3 regions of the Photobacterium sp. MCCC 1A19761 genome follow, and region 1 is predicted to be linked to each of the others. Evidence: riboswitches for the same ligand, from Rfam matches in the RefSeq annotation. Region 1 holds a riboswitch; each other region holds the start of a gene.
What was found. Region 1 has a riboswitch for lysine ahead of dapA (4-hydroxy-tetrahydrodipicolinate synthase). Riboswitches for the same ligand answer to the same signal wherever they lie in the genome.
Positions count from the first base shown of each region.

Region 2: linked by a shared signal. The riboswitch ahead of VV869_RS01290 (Na+/H+ antiporter NhaC family protein) and the one ahead of dapA (4-hydroxy-tetrahydrodipicolinate synthase) in region 1 are both predicted to bind lysine.
Region 3: linked by a shared signal. The riboswitch ahead of lysC (lysine-sensitive aspartokinase 3) and the one ahead of dapA (4-hydroxy-tetrahydrodipicolinate synthase) in region 1 are both predicted to bind lysine.

Region 1 covers NZ_JAZGTF010000004.1:191,305-195,474, reverse strand. The annotation lists gene VV869_RS07465 (bifunctional diguanylate cyclase/phosphodiesterase) at 1-32, opposite strand, end outside; gene VV869_RS07460 (succinylglutamate desuccinylase/aspartoacylase family protein) at 262-1,368, opposite strand; gene dapA (4-hydroxy-tetrahydrodipicolinate synthase) at 1,398-2,417, opposite strand; lysine riboswitch at 2,494-2,663, opposite strand; gene VV869_RS07450 (AzlD family protein) at 2,775-3,083, opposite strand; gene VV869_RS07445 (AzlC family ABC transporter permease) at 3,080-3,811, opposite strand; gene VV869_RS07440 (lipoate--protein ligase family protein) at 4,059-4,170, opposite strand, start outside.
Region 2 covers NZ_JAZGTF010000001.1:295,835-300,004, reverse strand. The annotation lists gene VV869_RS01300 (lytic murein transglycosylase) at 1-599, shown strand, start outside; gene VV869_RS01295 (H-NS family histone-like protein) at 827-1,222, opposite strand; lysine riboswitch at 1,592-1,775, shown strand; gene VV869_RS01290 (Na+/H+ antiporter NhaC family protein) at 1,874-3,475, shown strand; gene VV869_RS01285 (thymidine kinase) at 3,612-4,170, shown strand, end outside.
Region 3 covers NZ_JAZGTF010000006.1:6,217-10,386, reverse strand. The annotation lists gene VV869_RS07830 (PglL family O-oligosaccharyltransferase) at 1-477, shown strand, start outside; gene VV869_RS07825 (pyridoxal-phosphate-dependent aminotransferase family protein) at 627-1,745, opposite strand; lysine riboswitch at 1,985-2,164, shown strand; gene lysC (lysine-sensitive aspartokinase 3) at 2,277-3,647, shown strand; gene metH (methionine synthase) at 3,739-4,170, opposite strand, start outside.

The DNA of each region.
Region 1 (4,170 bases):
AATGAAAGAGTGTGAAATTGCTTTGCCGACATAGTGTTTTGAGAATTGTGAGCGAACCGGCGACAGTGTAGCTGTTTTTCAGAATAAAGAAGTGAAGTTCATCCAAGTTACGGTGTGACTGGTGAATTAGTGAGCAGTAATGATTCCATTTTGGGATGCGTTGGTGGTGGGGAGATGAACGCAGGCTGGGCTGGGCACTGCGGGACATGACTCCCGCAGGTTTGAGTTGACCCAGGATGAGCATGTGTCCAGATAGGCCAGCTATAGGGGGAAGGTGTTGGTCAGTACTTTGTAGAGCTCAGTCCCTTGCTGGACACTTGCGGAGGCAAAATGCAGTACAGGAATACAGTCGCAGGGTAGGGTAATGACCCGACTATGATTGGATTCACTGGCCAATGCGTTGAAATGCCACAGGGTTGCCAGTGGTTCACCGGCAGGAAGCGGATGATTGAGCCTGGCCTGGTATTCAACCTGACCGCCGGCAGGGCTGAAGATTGCTTTATAGTCCTTAAGGTAACAGGCATGCATCGTTGCAGGCGTTGGTTGTACCGGATGATCGGCCCATACCCCCTGATGTTGCAGATAGTTGCAAATGCCTTCGGCATCTTTGCGGGCGTCCGCTACATCCAGTCGCTCTTGTGAGCCGAGCTCCATGGTAAAGGCATCGACCATTACCGGTAATTCACGTCCTAACCGGGAAAAGTGCTGGCTTAATTGCCACCATGGGCTGAAGCTGGCTTCGTCCATGGCACCGCTGAAATCGCTCGGGATCAGAATATTGAGCGGAATATGGAAATGGCGAGCGCGCGCTCTGGCATATTCGGGCACATACAGGTGACGCGCAGAAATTGGCCCGGTATGTAAATCCAGCACAATATCGGCTTCAACGGCCATTTTTTGCAGGTTGAGCGCCAGGTGTTGTCCACACGTCAGCCCCCAGGGGGAAGCCAGTTTTGTCTCAAGCTGCTGGACTAATTGGGCCCGAAAGGCATCCCGGATCTCGCTTTCTTCCGCGTTCAGGTAGGCTTGGGAAAAAGGTTCCAGCACACTGCTGCCAAAATGATATTGGCGGTTCCAGTTCACACCGGTTACGGGATCGAAACGACCCAGTGTAAACTCCCCGCTTTTTTGATTGATGCCGAGCGGGTTCGCCTGCGGCACCATCACCACATCCCCGAGCGGGGGATGTTGGCGAAACAGATTCAGCAATTGGTAAATGACCGCATTGCCCTGTACTTCCGCACCATGGATATTGGCCTGGATGTAGACACGCGGACCATTTCCCTGGCCCTGAATATGAATAACCGGGACTTCCATCGGATTACCGGTGGGTTGCTCACCGACTTTAACAGTTGTGGTTGTGATCATAAGGAACTCGTTATCGGGCGCAGCCGTCATTATGATTGAGCCTGGCAGCTGTGCATCCACTGATTGATTTCGTGATTGGCATTGAGAACCGGCGTCAGATCCGGTAATTCGTCCATGTATAGCGGCGGACGCAGCCCGGCGTGGCGCAGACGCCCCTGGTGCTGCATCAGGGCTTTGACCGCAATTGGGTTCGCTGCGCAAAACAGGCTGTTGCCCGCGCTTTGCCACAGTTGTTTAAAGCTTGGTTCCTGTTTAAAACTTGGCTCCTGCTGAAAGCTTGGTACTTGTTGAACGCTGGGTGCCGTCTGGCTCAGGGTTTGGTGAACGTACAGGGCGGTTGCTTCCGGCCAGGCATTCCCGGCTACAGACACCAGGCCACAGGCCCCGGCAGCGGCAAAGTCAACAAACAGCGCATCGTCACCACAGAAAAACTGCAGCGTCGGGGCGGCTTGCGTATAACGGGTGAACACCTCCACGCTGCCACTGGCTTCTTTGACCGCCCAGGCATTCGGATGGGCGGAAATTGCGCCCAGAGTTTGCGCATCCAGAGCGGCGCCGGTCCGTGAGGGCACATTATAAATCATGCAAGGCCAGCGGCTGGCATCCAGCAGGGTTTCGAACCACTTTTGCTGGCTGGCTGCACCGGGCTTTGCATACAAAGGGACCGGGAGCAGCAGGGCATCAATTGGATAATCGGCTAAGAAGGTCAGCCATTGCAGTTGCTGCTGAAGCTGGAAGCCGCCGACGCCGACCATCAGCGGCACGGACAGCTCTAGCGCACATATATGACGAACCACCGCTTGCTGCTCGGTCGGTGTCATCGCCAGTGCTTCCCCGGTACTGCCAAGCAGCAGGATCCCGTTACCGGCGGCGTCTTGTTCGGTGGCTAGTTGGGTCAGTGTCTCAAAGTCAATCGACTCATCGTCGCGAAAAGGGGTGATCAAAGCCGTCCATAGCGTTGTCTGGTTGAGTGACGTGGCTTGCGGCGATACCAGAATTTCTGTTGTAGGGCATGAATTGTGAATTGGCATCTCTAATCCGAATGTCATTGTTATCCGTTTAGAGAGCTTGGCATTGCGAAGAAAGCCGATGGCTGTGAGCCATTCTTGAGGGCAAAAAAGCACAAACACCAGAAGCTCTCCACCAGCGGTGACAGCCCTGGGGATTCAGCCCCAGTGACCGATAAGCCTGCTTCCAAATACAAACTTACCTCGGCGTTAAGCCCCCTGATCTGTGTTCAGCGGTATTTGGATACCTCCGACAGACTACCTGGTTAACGCGCCTCTTCTGATCCCTTTGAGAGGGAATGATTTGATTCAATCATCAATGGTGACGGGATGTCAATCTCCGTCGTGATTTTTTATGCGGCTTTAGCTCATTTTATTTCACGCTTCGCCGTCAAAGTCCTAAAATTGTCGGGTGAGTGCCGCGGCGATGATCCCTGCGGTGATCGCCGGGAGGGGTTTCTGCCAGATAAACATCACGACGGCGGTTGAGAGTAGCGCCAAACGGGCGCCCAGATCGCCCTCGACCGCCAAAGGCGCCAATAAGGCAACCAGCACCGAGCCGGACATCGCGGTAATAAACTGCTGTACCCGGTAGCCAATCGGAATGAACGACATGATAAACACCCCGCCCCAGCGTGTGGCGAGGGTCACCAGTGCCATGATCAGGATAATCAATAAGGTACCGCTAAAGCTGGTTTCAATGCTCATGACTTTTTCTCCGTCCAAAATGCGCCCAGCGTTCCACCGGCAATCGCACCGACAACGACATGGCTGTTCTCAGGTAAATACCAATAGGCCAAGAGAGATGACCCGGCAGCGGCGGCCCAAATAGCAAACACGCGCAGGTTCTTCGGGCCCACGCCAATCATGGACAGCAAAAAACAGCCCATCACCATATCCAGCCCGAGGCTGACCGGATCAGAAATGGCATTGCCGAAATACAGGCCAAGCCAGGTGCCGATAATCCAGAATGACCACAGTGCAAGCCCGCCGCCGATCAGCAGGCCCAGACCGGGCTCTTTGCGGCTGAAAGCCTGCATCGACATGGCCCAGTTCGCATCCGATGCCAGCAGCATCACCCCGTAGCGTTTCGCTGGAGGCAACTCACGCAACCACGGGTAGAGCGTTGCCCCCATTAACAGATGCCGTGCATTAATGGCAAAGACGGTGACCATCACCGGAATGATGGGCACGTCGGCTCCCCATAAATCCAACGTTGCGAACTGAGATGCGCCGGCGAATACCAGGGCACTCATCAGCATGGTTGAAACGTTGTCCAGCCCGGTTTGCGCCGAAGCCACCCCGAACGCGATCCCGAAAACGATGACGAAAAAGGAGAGGGGGACCAATTGCGTGAAGCCGTTCCAGACATCTGTGTAGGTGAACTCGTGGAGGCGAGTCTCCGGGATTAAATCCTGTTGTGTGTCGGTTTGCATGATTATCTTTTCAACGTGAAGTGATTTGAGTCGATGTCAATCCAAGGGGATACAACAATCGTTCGGGCTGGCAGAGCGTCGCCGCTTGCCTCGGTCATGAGGCTCATGCGTAGCGCCATGATTGATTTATTATACAATTAGGCTGTACCGGGAAGAGTGCCATGCCTGACATGGATATTCAACATATTCATAACATTTGCTCGGGGATATCTCTGCCCGGCGATGAGGATAGCCGGACAGAAAGTGATTAGGCCAGTTTTTCAGGACGCGATCCGGGTTGGGACAGGGAAGGGGATTGTAAAAAGGCGCTGGTTAACTGTTGGAACAGCGCGTCCACGGTAGGTGGGGATTGCAGGTGC
Region 2 (4,170 bases), on a different contig from region 1:
ATTTTGGCCGGTTGATGGGCAATTATAATGTGATTGAAGCTTTATCAACCCTGGCGTATGAAGGCCGGCGGGAAGCATTTTTTCGCAACCAGGTGATGGCTGCCTTAGAAATATTGGATGCCGGCCATATTACGCCGAAAAAAATGAAAGGTTCCTGGGCTGGTGCGATGGGACAGCCACAGTTTATGCCGACTTCCTTTTTATCCTTTGCGGTTGACGGGAATAAAGACGGTCGTATTGATATCTGGGAAACGGAAGCGGATGTTTTCGCCTCTGCAGCCAACTATCTGCATCAGTCCGGATGGGATGACCAATATACCTGGGGCCGACAAGTGCAACTACCGAGCCGTATCGATGCTGACTTATTCGGTGTTGAGAAATCGAAAGGGCGCTCATTGGCTGAATGGCAGCGTCTGGGCGTTCGTCGTTTGAATGGCCAAGCGTTACCCCGTGTCGATATTCAAGCATGGCTTATTCAACCGGATGATAATAAGGGTAGGGCATACTTGGTCTATAACAATTACCAGACCTTGCTGAAGTGGAATCGTTCACACTATTTCGCTTTGGCGGTAAGCCATTTGGCCGATCAGATTCGATGACTCCAGAGAAATAAAAAGCTGGATGTTTGTGTCTGGCTTTTATTGTGATTCAGATCGCCTGAATAAACTGAGTGAAAGTCAGGTTATTTACATTTTGGCAGACGGTGAGGTGAGGCCATTTGGGCATTGTTCGCCATCAGTCACCATCTCCCACTTTTTGGGGATATGAATCAATAAAAAAAGCCTGGCTCATACCAGGCTTTTTTTACGAGAACGATTTTGGAATATTAGATTTCAAAATCTTCCAGAGATTTACCTTCGTCCAGGGCTTTCTTCAGCGCAGAAGGTGTACGGCCTTGGCCGGTCCACGTCTTCTCTTCACCGTTCTCGTCGATAAATTTGTATTTGGCAGGGCGTGCAGCACGTTTTGATTTTGGTGCTTTGCTCAGCGTGGCCAGTAGTTCTTCAGGATCGATACCATCAGCCATCAGCATTTCACGGTATTGGTTCAGTTTATCCTGACGCTCTTTTTCTTTTGCCAGCTCTTCAGCTTCTGATTCTTCACGCTCAGTCACAACAGTTTGCAGCTTTTCCAGTGCTTCCTGAAGTTGCTCCAGCGTATATTCACGAGAAAGTGCACGCAGGCTGCGCAGGTTCAATAGTGCTTTCATTGCATCAGACATTTTAATTTTCCTGTTGGCATCAACTATTTTTAATAATAATAGCAGTCAAAAAACTATAATGGCAATAATAATACTTTTAATCACCTGATGCCAAACAAAATATCCAACCTTGAAATCAATTTCCTTATTTCGATTCGCTGAACCTCATTTTTAATAAATCGGGATGAAGATCTTCATCCCATGGTCTGAATATTCAGCTGGCAGTCAGGTTATTTTATTGCCATGTGTTTCATATTCTGTTTGATGGGCTTGATTGACTTTTTGATTAATTATTGCGCGATACGGCAAAATTATTCACTAATGTTGTTGATTTTTTCATTTTAACTTGTTGCAAATGAGCGCTGAGTGCGTAGAATTGACCATTCCTTGACTAAGGGTAGAGGCGCATTGTCTAAAAGTAGCTGGTTGGAGGGTGATTCCGACGAGAGCCAGCAAAAGGAGCCAATGCCGAAGTAAACCAGGCTTATCAAACCGGTTTGCTGGGGTTGTCACCGAATAGGGGCAACACTGCCATAGTATATAATTACATTAACTATGGAGCGCTACTGTGGGGTCCGGAATAAGGCTAGTCCTTTTCTAATGCTCTTCTCTCACGGCAACGTGCCGTGTTCAGCAGTAGATCTCCAACCAAGTTCGGTTGTCATAGAGATCATGAATATCATCGATTTTTCACATTCCTCTCTTTCGTTGTTGCCGCCATTGGTCGCGTTGGGCCTGGCGATTCTGACACGTCGTGTACTCGTTTCATTAGGTTTTGGTGTGCTGCTGGGCGCATTGTTGCTGACGGATTTTTCCGTCGCGGCGACAGCGGGCTATATCGGCACCACCGCCAAAGGCCTGTTTATTGAAGATGGGGCGATCAATAGCTGGAACATGAGCATTGTCGCCTTCCTGGTGCTGCTGGGGATGATGACGGCATTGCTGACGTTGTCCGGCGGTACCCGTGCCTTTGCGGAGTGGGCGCAAACCAAGATCAAGAGCAAACGGGGCGCAAAAATGCTTGCGGCTTTTCTGGGCGTCTTTATTTTTGTCGATGACTATTTTAATAGCCTGGCCGTTGGTTCGATCTCCCGTCCGGTGACGGATCGCTTTTATGTTTCCCGCGCTAAACTGGCGTATATTCTGGATTCGACTGCGGCACCGATGTGTGTCCTGATGCCGGCATCGAGCTGGGGCGCCTATATCATTACGCTGATTGGCGGCATTCTGGTGTCGCATGGCGTGACAGCCTATTCGCCGCTGAGTGCATTTATGCAATTGGCACCGATGAACTTTTATGCGGTATTCGCGCTGCTGATGGTATTCGTTGTGGCCTGGTTCCAGTTGGATATCGGTGCGATGAAAAAGCATGAACTGGAAGCCTGTCGCGGCCATGGCTTTGATGAAGGTGATGATGACAGCATGGCTCGTGATCTGAATGACGAGCTGGAAATCGAAGAGAGCGAGCACGGTCGTGTCGGCGATCTGGTGATGCCGATTGTGATGCTGATCCTGGCGACCTTCTTTTTTATGATTTTCACCGGGTATCAGGCTTTGGCGGCTGATGGCCAGGCGTTCAATCTCCTGGGCGCGTTTGAGAACACCGATGTCGGCACATCATTGGTGTACGGCGGGATTGTCGGCCTGATGGCCTCGCTGGTGCCGGTTTTCCGCCAGCGCCTGGCGGTGGGTGATGTTGCGCAGACGATGTGGATTGGTGCCAAGTCGATGTTCGGGGCGATTCTGATCCTGCTGTTCGCCTGGAGCATCGGGAGCGTGATCAGCGACATGGCTACGGGTAAATATCTGTCGACGCTGGTTCAGGGTAACCTGAATCCAATGTTGCTGCCGGTGATCTTGTTCCTGCTGGCCGGACTGATGGCATTCTCGACCGGAACCTCCTGGGGAACCTTCGGGATCATGCTGCCGATCGCCGGTGATCTGGCGGCGGCAACAGAGATTGCGCTGATGCTGCCGATGCTGGGCGCGGTGCTGGCCGGTTCGGTGTTCGGTGATCACTGCTCACCAATATCAGATACCACGATTCTGTCCTCGACGGGGGCGCGTTGCCACCATATCGATCACGTCTCGACGCAGCTGCCTTATGCGCTGTCTGTTGCCCTGGTGTCAGCCATCGGCTTCTTGGTGCTGGGCCTGACCAGCTCTGTGGCGGTGGCTTTTATGGCGTCGCTGATCAGCTTTATTCTGGTTTGTCTGGGCCTGCTGTGGCTGTCCCGTCGTCCGAGTTCTGTGGCTGTTAAACTGAAAAACTAACGGCTGGTGCTGGACACATCTCACACGATAAGCCCGCGAATATCGCGGGCTTGCTTGTGTTTGGGCTACGGTACTTTTATTTCGAAGCGGTTTTCTGTAGGATTCCGCAAGTTTTTTGCCTGAGACGGGGAGCCGAATGGCCCAGATGTATTTTTATTACTCTGCAATGAATGCGGGTAAATCGACGACATTACTTCAGTCATCCTTTAACTATCGGGAGCGTGGGATGACGCCGGTGATTTTCACTGCGGCCATTGATGATCGCTTCGGTAAAGGCAAAGTGAGTTCCCGGATCGGGTTAGAAGAAGAAGCTGAACTGTTCAGTGATGACGATGACTTGTACGTCCGGTTGCAGGACATGTCTGCCACTCAGAAAATTGACTGTGTGCTGATTGACGAGTGCCAGTTCCTGACCAAAAAGCAGGTCTACCAGCTGACCGAAGTGGTCGATAAACTGAATATTCCGGTGTTGTGTTATGGTTTGCGCAGCGATTTCCGCGGCGAGTTGTTTGAAGGCAGCCAATATCTGTTGGCCTGGGCTGATAAGCTGGTCGAACTGAAAACCATCTGTCACTGTGGCCGTAAAGCCAATATGGTGATTCGGATGGACGAACACGGCCGGGCGATTGCCGATGGCGATCAGGTGGTGATTGGCGGCAATGATCGCTATGTGTCAGTTTGCCGCACCCACTATA
Region 3 (4,170 bases), on a different contig from region 1:
CTGACAATCCGCATCAGCATGATCCTGCTGCCGCTGCTGATCAGCGGCTATATGGTGACCACACTCTACTCGGGCTACTGGCTGACCAAGTTTGAAACTTCCCGGCCACCGGAGATCAGCTATCTGCAACGCGTGAACAATCCATGGGCCTGGGAAACCCGGCTCTCGTGGGATCTGGCGATCACCCAACTCCACCTGGGCGCAGCAACTCAGGATCCGGACCTGATCCAGCACTATGTCGACTGGGCCACCGAGAAAGCCAAAAGCTGGCCACGGCCGGCCTTGTACCAGAACCTCATCGCCGCCTACCAGTTGCTGGACGATCCGGCGCGGGCCGCCCAAATTCGCCAGGAAGCCGAGTACCTGTTTCCGGCCGATGATTTCAGCCCGGACGCACTGGCCTCCCTCTTTGAGGGCGCTGCACAGCCCGTCAGCCAGGGCGTGACGCCAAGTCTGCCATCTACCGTCGCGCAGTAATACGCCACTCAGGAAACGGGAAACGGACCCGTGTGCACGGCTCACGGCTCACGGGCTGAGCAGACGCCCAAAAAAACGGCTACCGAGGTAGCCGTTGTTGATCCTGCCCCCAGCACACGTGCCGGGCCTCCGGTTGATTCCGAGCTGACTTACTTCAGCGTCGACTCCAGGGCCTTCAGGCACAGCGCCACATTTTCGCTGCGGGCCGCGTATCCCATCAGACCAATCCGCCACGCCTTCCCGGCCAAAGCGCCCAGTCCGGCACCAATTTCCAGGTTGTAACGCTCCAGCAAGGTCTGACGAACCTGCGCATCATCGACACCGTCCGGGATGTACACCGCATTGAGCTGCGGCAAGCGGGACGCTTCCTCGACCACAAATTCGATCCCGAGTTTCTCCAGTCCGTCACGCAGCTCCCGGTGCGCATCCTGATGGCGCTGCCAGGCATTTTCCAGCCCTTCATTTTTCAGCAGCACCAGCGCTTCATGCAGGGCGTACAGGCTGTTCACCGGCGCAGTATGGTGGTAGCTGCGCTTGCCTTCACCGCTCCAGTATCCCAGCACCAGGCTTTGATCCAGGAACCAGCTCTGAACTTTGCTCTGGCGCTGCTGAATTCTCTCCACCGCACGCGGCGAGAAAGTCAGCGGCGACAGGCCCGGGACACAGGACAAACACTTCTGGCTGCCCGAATACACGGCATCCAGCTGCCACTCGTCCACCAGCAGCGGGACGCCGCCTAGCGAGGTCACGGCGTCGACAATGGTCAGACAGTCATGCTGGCGGGCTAACTTGGCAATCGCTTCAGCATCGCTCAGGGCGCCAGTCGAGGTTTCGGCATGGACAAAAGCCACGATTTTGGCATCCGGGTTAGCCTCCAGTGCCTGTTCGACCAACTGCGGGTCAACCGGCTCTCCCCAGGCATTATCGACCATCACTGCCTCACCGCCACAGCGCTCGACATTTTCCCGCATCCGATCGCCAAACACGCCATTGCGGCAGACGATCACTTTATCGCCCGGCTCAACCAAATTGACGAAACACGCTTCCATGCCGGCACTACCCGGCGCAGACACGGCAATGGTGAACGGGTTCTGGGTCTGGAAGGCGTACTGCAGCAGTTGTTTCAGCTCATCCATCATGCCGATAAACAGCGGATCTAAGTGACCGACCGTCGGACGACTCAGCGCCTGCAACACCTGCGGGTAGATATCCGACGGCCCCGGGCCCATCAGTGTACGTTGTGGTGGATAAAAACTACCAATTGTCATTATTATATCTCCTGGGTAAGCGTTCATATTTCTCTGAGCGGCAACCAAAACCGGCAACGTTTCAGGGAATATCCCAGTATTCAGGGAATTGCCCCCGGACGCAACCCTGCACCCCCGCAACGATCACCCTTGCATTTTCCCCGCATAATTTTTCATTCGCCCATTGACAAGCCCCCGGTAAATCCGCTTCAATGAAGGACGTTTTTTGTTCACCCTGATGATCAAAGTATCATCAGGGAAAAAACAGAAGAGGAGCGTTACCCAGGTAACCAGGTTGCGGGGCCCCACCCCGAGGCATCCTGGCGAGGGGGAGTAACGCCGAGATACTGCCGGACTCGGGGAACGGTAGTATCGGCCAGTAAGGTTGAATCCTTCTGGCTGTCACCTTTCATCGTGAAAGGTGGGGAGCTTCTGGTTGTAGCGCGAACTATCCGTCTCACCGATTTGCTCTCCTGACCCTTGGATGTCGGGAACTAACCTCCCGAGTCAGTCCCTATCTTCATCACCATTACTGATATTGGGAGACTTGCTTTGAGCCCTGTTGATAACGCTGCCGCCCTAACCGTCGCCAAATTCGGCGGCACCAGTGTTGCCGATTTTACCGCCATGCACCGCAGTGCCATGATCATCAAACATAACCCGGCAGCCCGGGTGGTGCTGATCAGCGCCTGCTCCGGCGTCACCAACCTGCTGGTTGAACTGGCCGGCGGGGTGCGGGACACAGACCGACGCCAGCAATTACTGACCCAGCTGAAAGATATCCACTACGCCGTCCTGAACGAGCTGGCATCGCCGGAGCCAATTACGCCGGCGATCAATGACCATCTCGACAACGTCGCGACACTGGCCGCGCAGGCTGCAACCCAGCCTAGTGCCCAGCTGACCGATCAACTGGTCGCCAATGGCGAGCTCCTCTCTACCTACCTGTTTACCCAGATCCTCTGCGAGCTGGGGGTGAACGCGGTGCGTGTCGATATCCGCGACATCCTGCGCACCGACAACCAGTTCGGCAAGGCGATACCACAACCGGATGCCATCCGCGCGCTGGCAACAGCGCATCTGGAGCCGTTGCTGGACCAGCAGGTCGTAGTCAGCCAGGGCTTTATCGGCGCTGATCAGGACGGGAATACCACCACCCTGGGCCGGGGCGGCAGTGACTACAGCGCGGCGCTGGTGGCCGAAGCGCTTCGCGCCACCACACTGGAAATCTGGACTGATGTCCCAGGCATGTATACCACCGATCCCCGGATCACGGCCGCAGCCAAGCCCATCCGGGAAATCAGTTTCAGCGAAGCGTCCGAGATGGCCAACTTCGGGGCCAAGATCCTGCACCCGTCCACTTTGGTCCCAGCAATCCGCCAGCAGATCCCGGTGTTTATCGGGTCGTCCCGGGCACCGGAGCAAGGCGGGACCTGGATCCGTGATCGAGTCAGTGATGCACCGCTGTTCCGGGCCCTCGCCCTGCGTTGCAACCAGACCATGGTGACCCTGACCAGCCTGAACATGTTCCATGCCTACGGTTTTCTGGCGGAGGTGTTCCGGATCCTGGCCGAGCACAAAGTCTCGGTCGATCTCATTACGACCTCCGAAGTCAGTGTTTCCCTGACTCTGGATAAAACCGACACCGCCGGCGGCGCGCCGCAGCTCCCGGAAGCCGCTGTGGAAGCACTCAGCCAGCTGTGCCGGGTCGAGGTTGAGCAGGGCCTGTGCCTGGTAGCCCTGATTGGCAACCGGATGAGCCAGACCAAAGGTTCCGCCAAAGAAATCTTCGGCTCGCTGGATGACTACAACCTGCGTATGATCTGCTACGGCGCCAGCCCGCATAACCTCTGCTTCCTGGTCCAGGAGCAGGATGCCAAATCGGTGGTCCAGTCGCTGCACCGCCAGATCCTGGAAGCCTGAGCCACATCGCTCACGCCAGAAACAGCAAGGGCGCCAATCGGCGCCCTTCGTGATGGTGCTTTCATCGATGAGCCTAAGCCAACCCATAAGCCTAAGCCGACAGGTTCGGCCCCAGCCATTTCTCTGCTTCAATCAAATCCCAGCCTTTGCGCTCAGCGTAGCTGTCACGCTGATCTTCCTGGATCTGGGCAACGGCAAAGTAGCGCGCGTCCGGGTGGGAGAAGTACCAACCCGACACCGACGCGCCCGGCCACATGGCATAACTGGTCGTCAGCGACATCCCGATCGTTTCTTCAACCTTCAGCAGCTCCCACAGGGTGCCTTTCTCAGTATGTTCCGGACAGGCCGGATACCCCGGCGCCGGACGGATCCCCTGATATTTTTCCCGGATCAGATCATCATTCGACAAATCTTCCTCCGGTGAATAGCCCCAGATCTCCTTTCGCACCTGCTCATGCAGGTACTCGGCAAAGGCTTCTGCCAGCCGGTCAGCGACCGCCTGCACCATGATCGCATTATAATC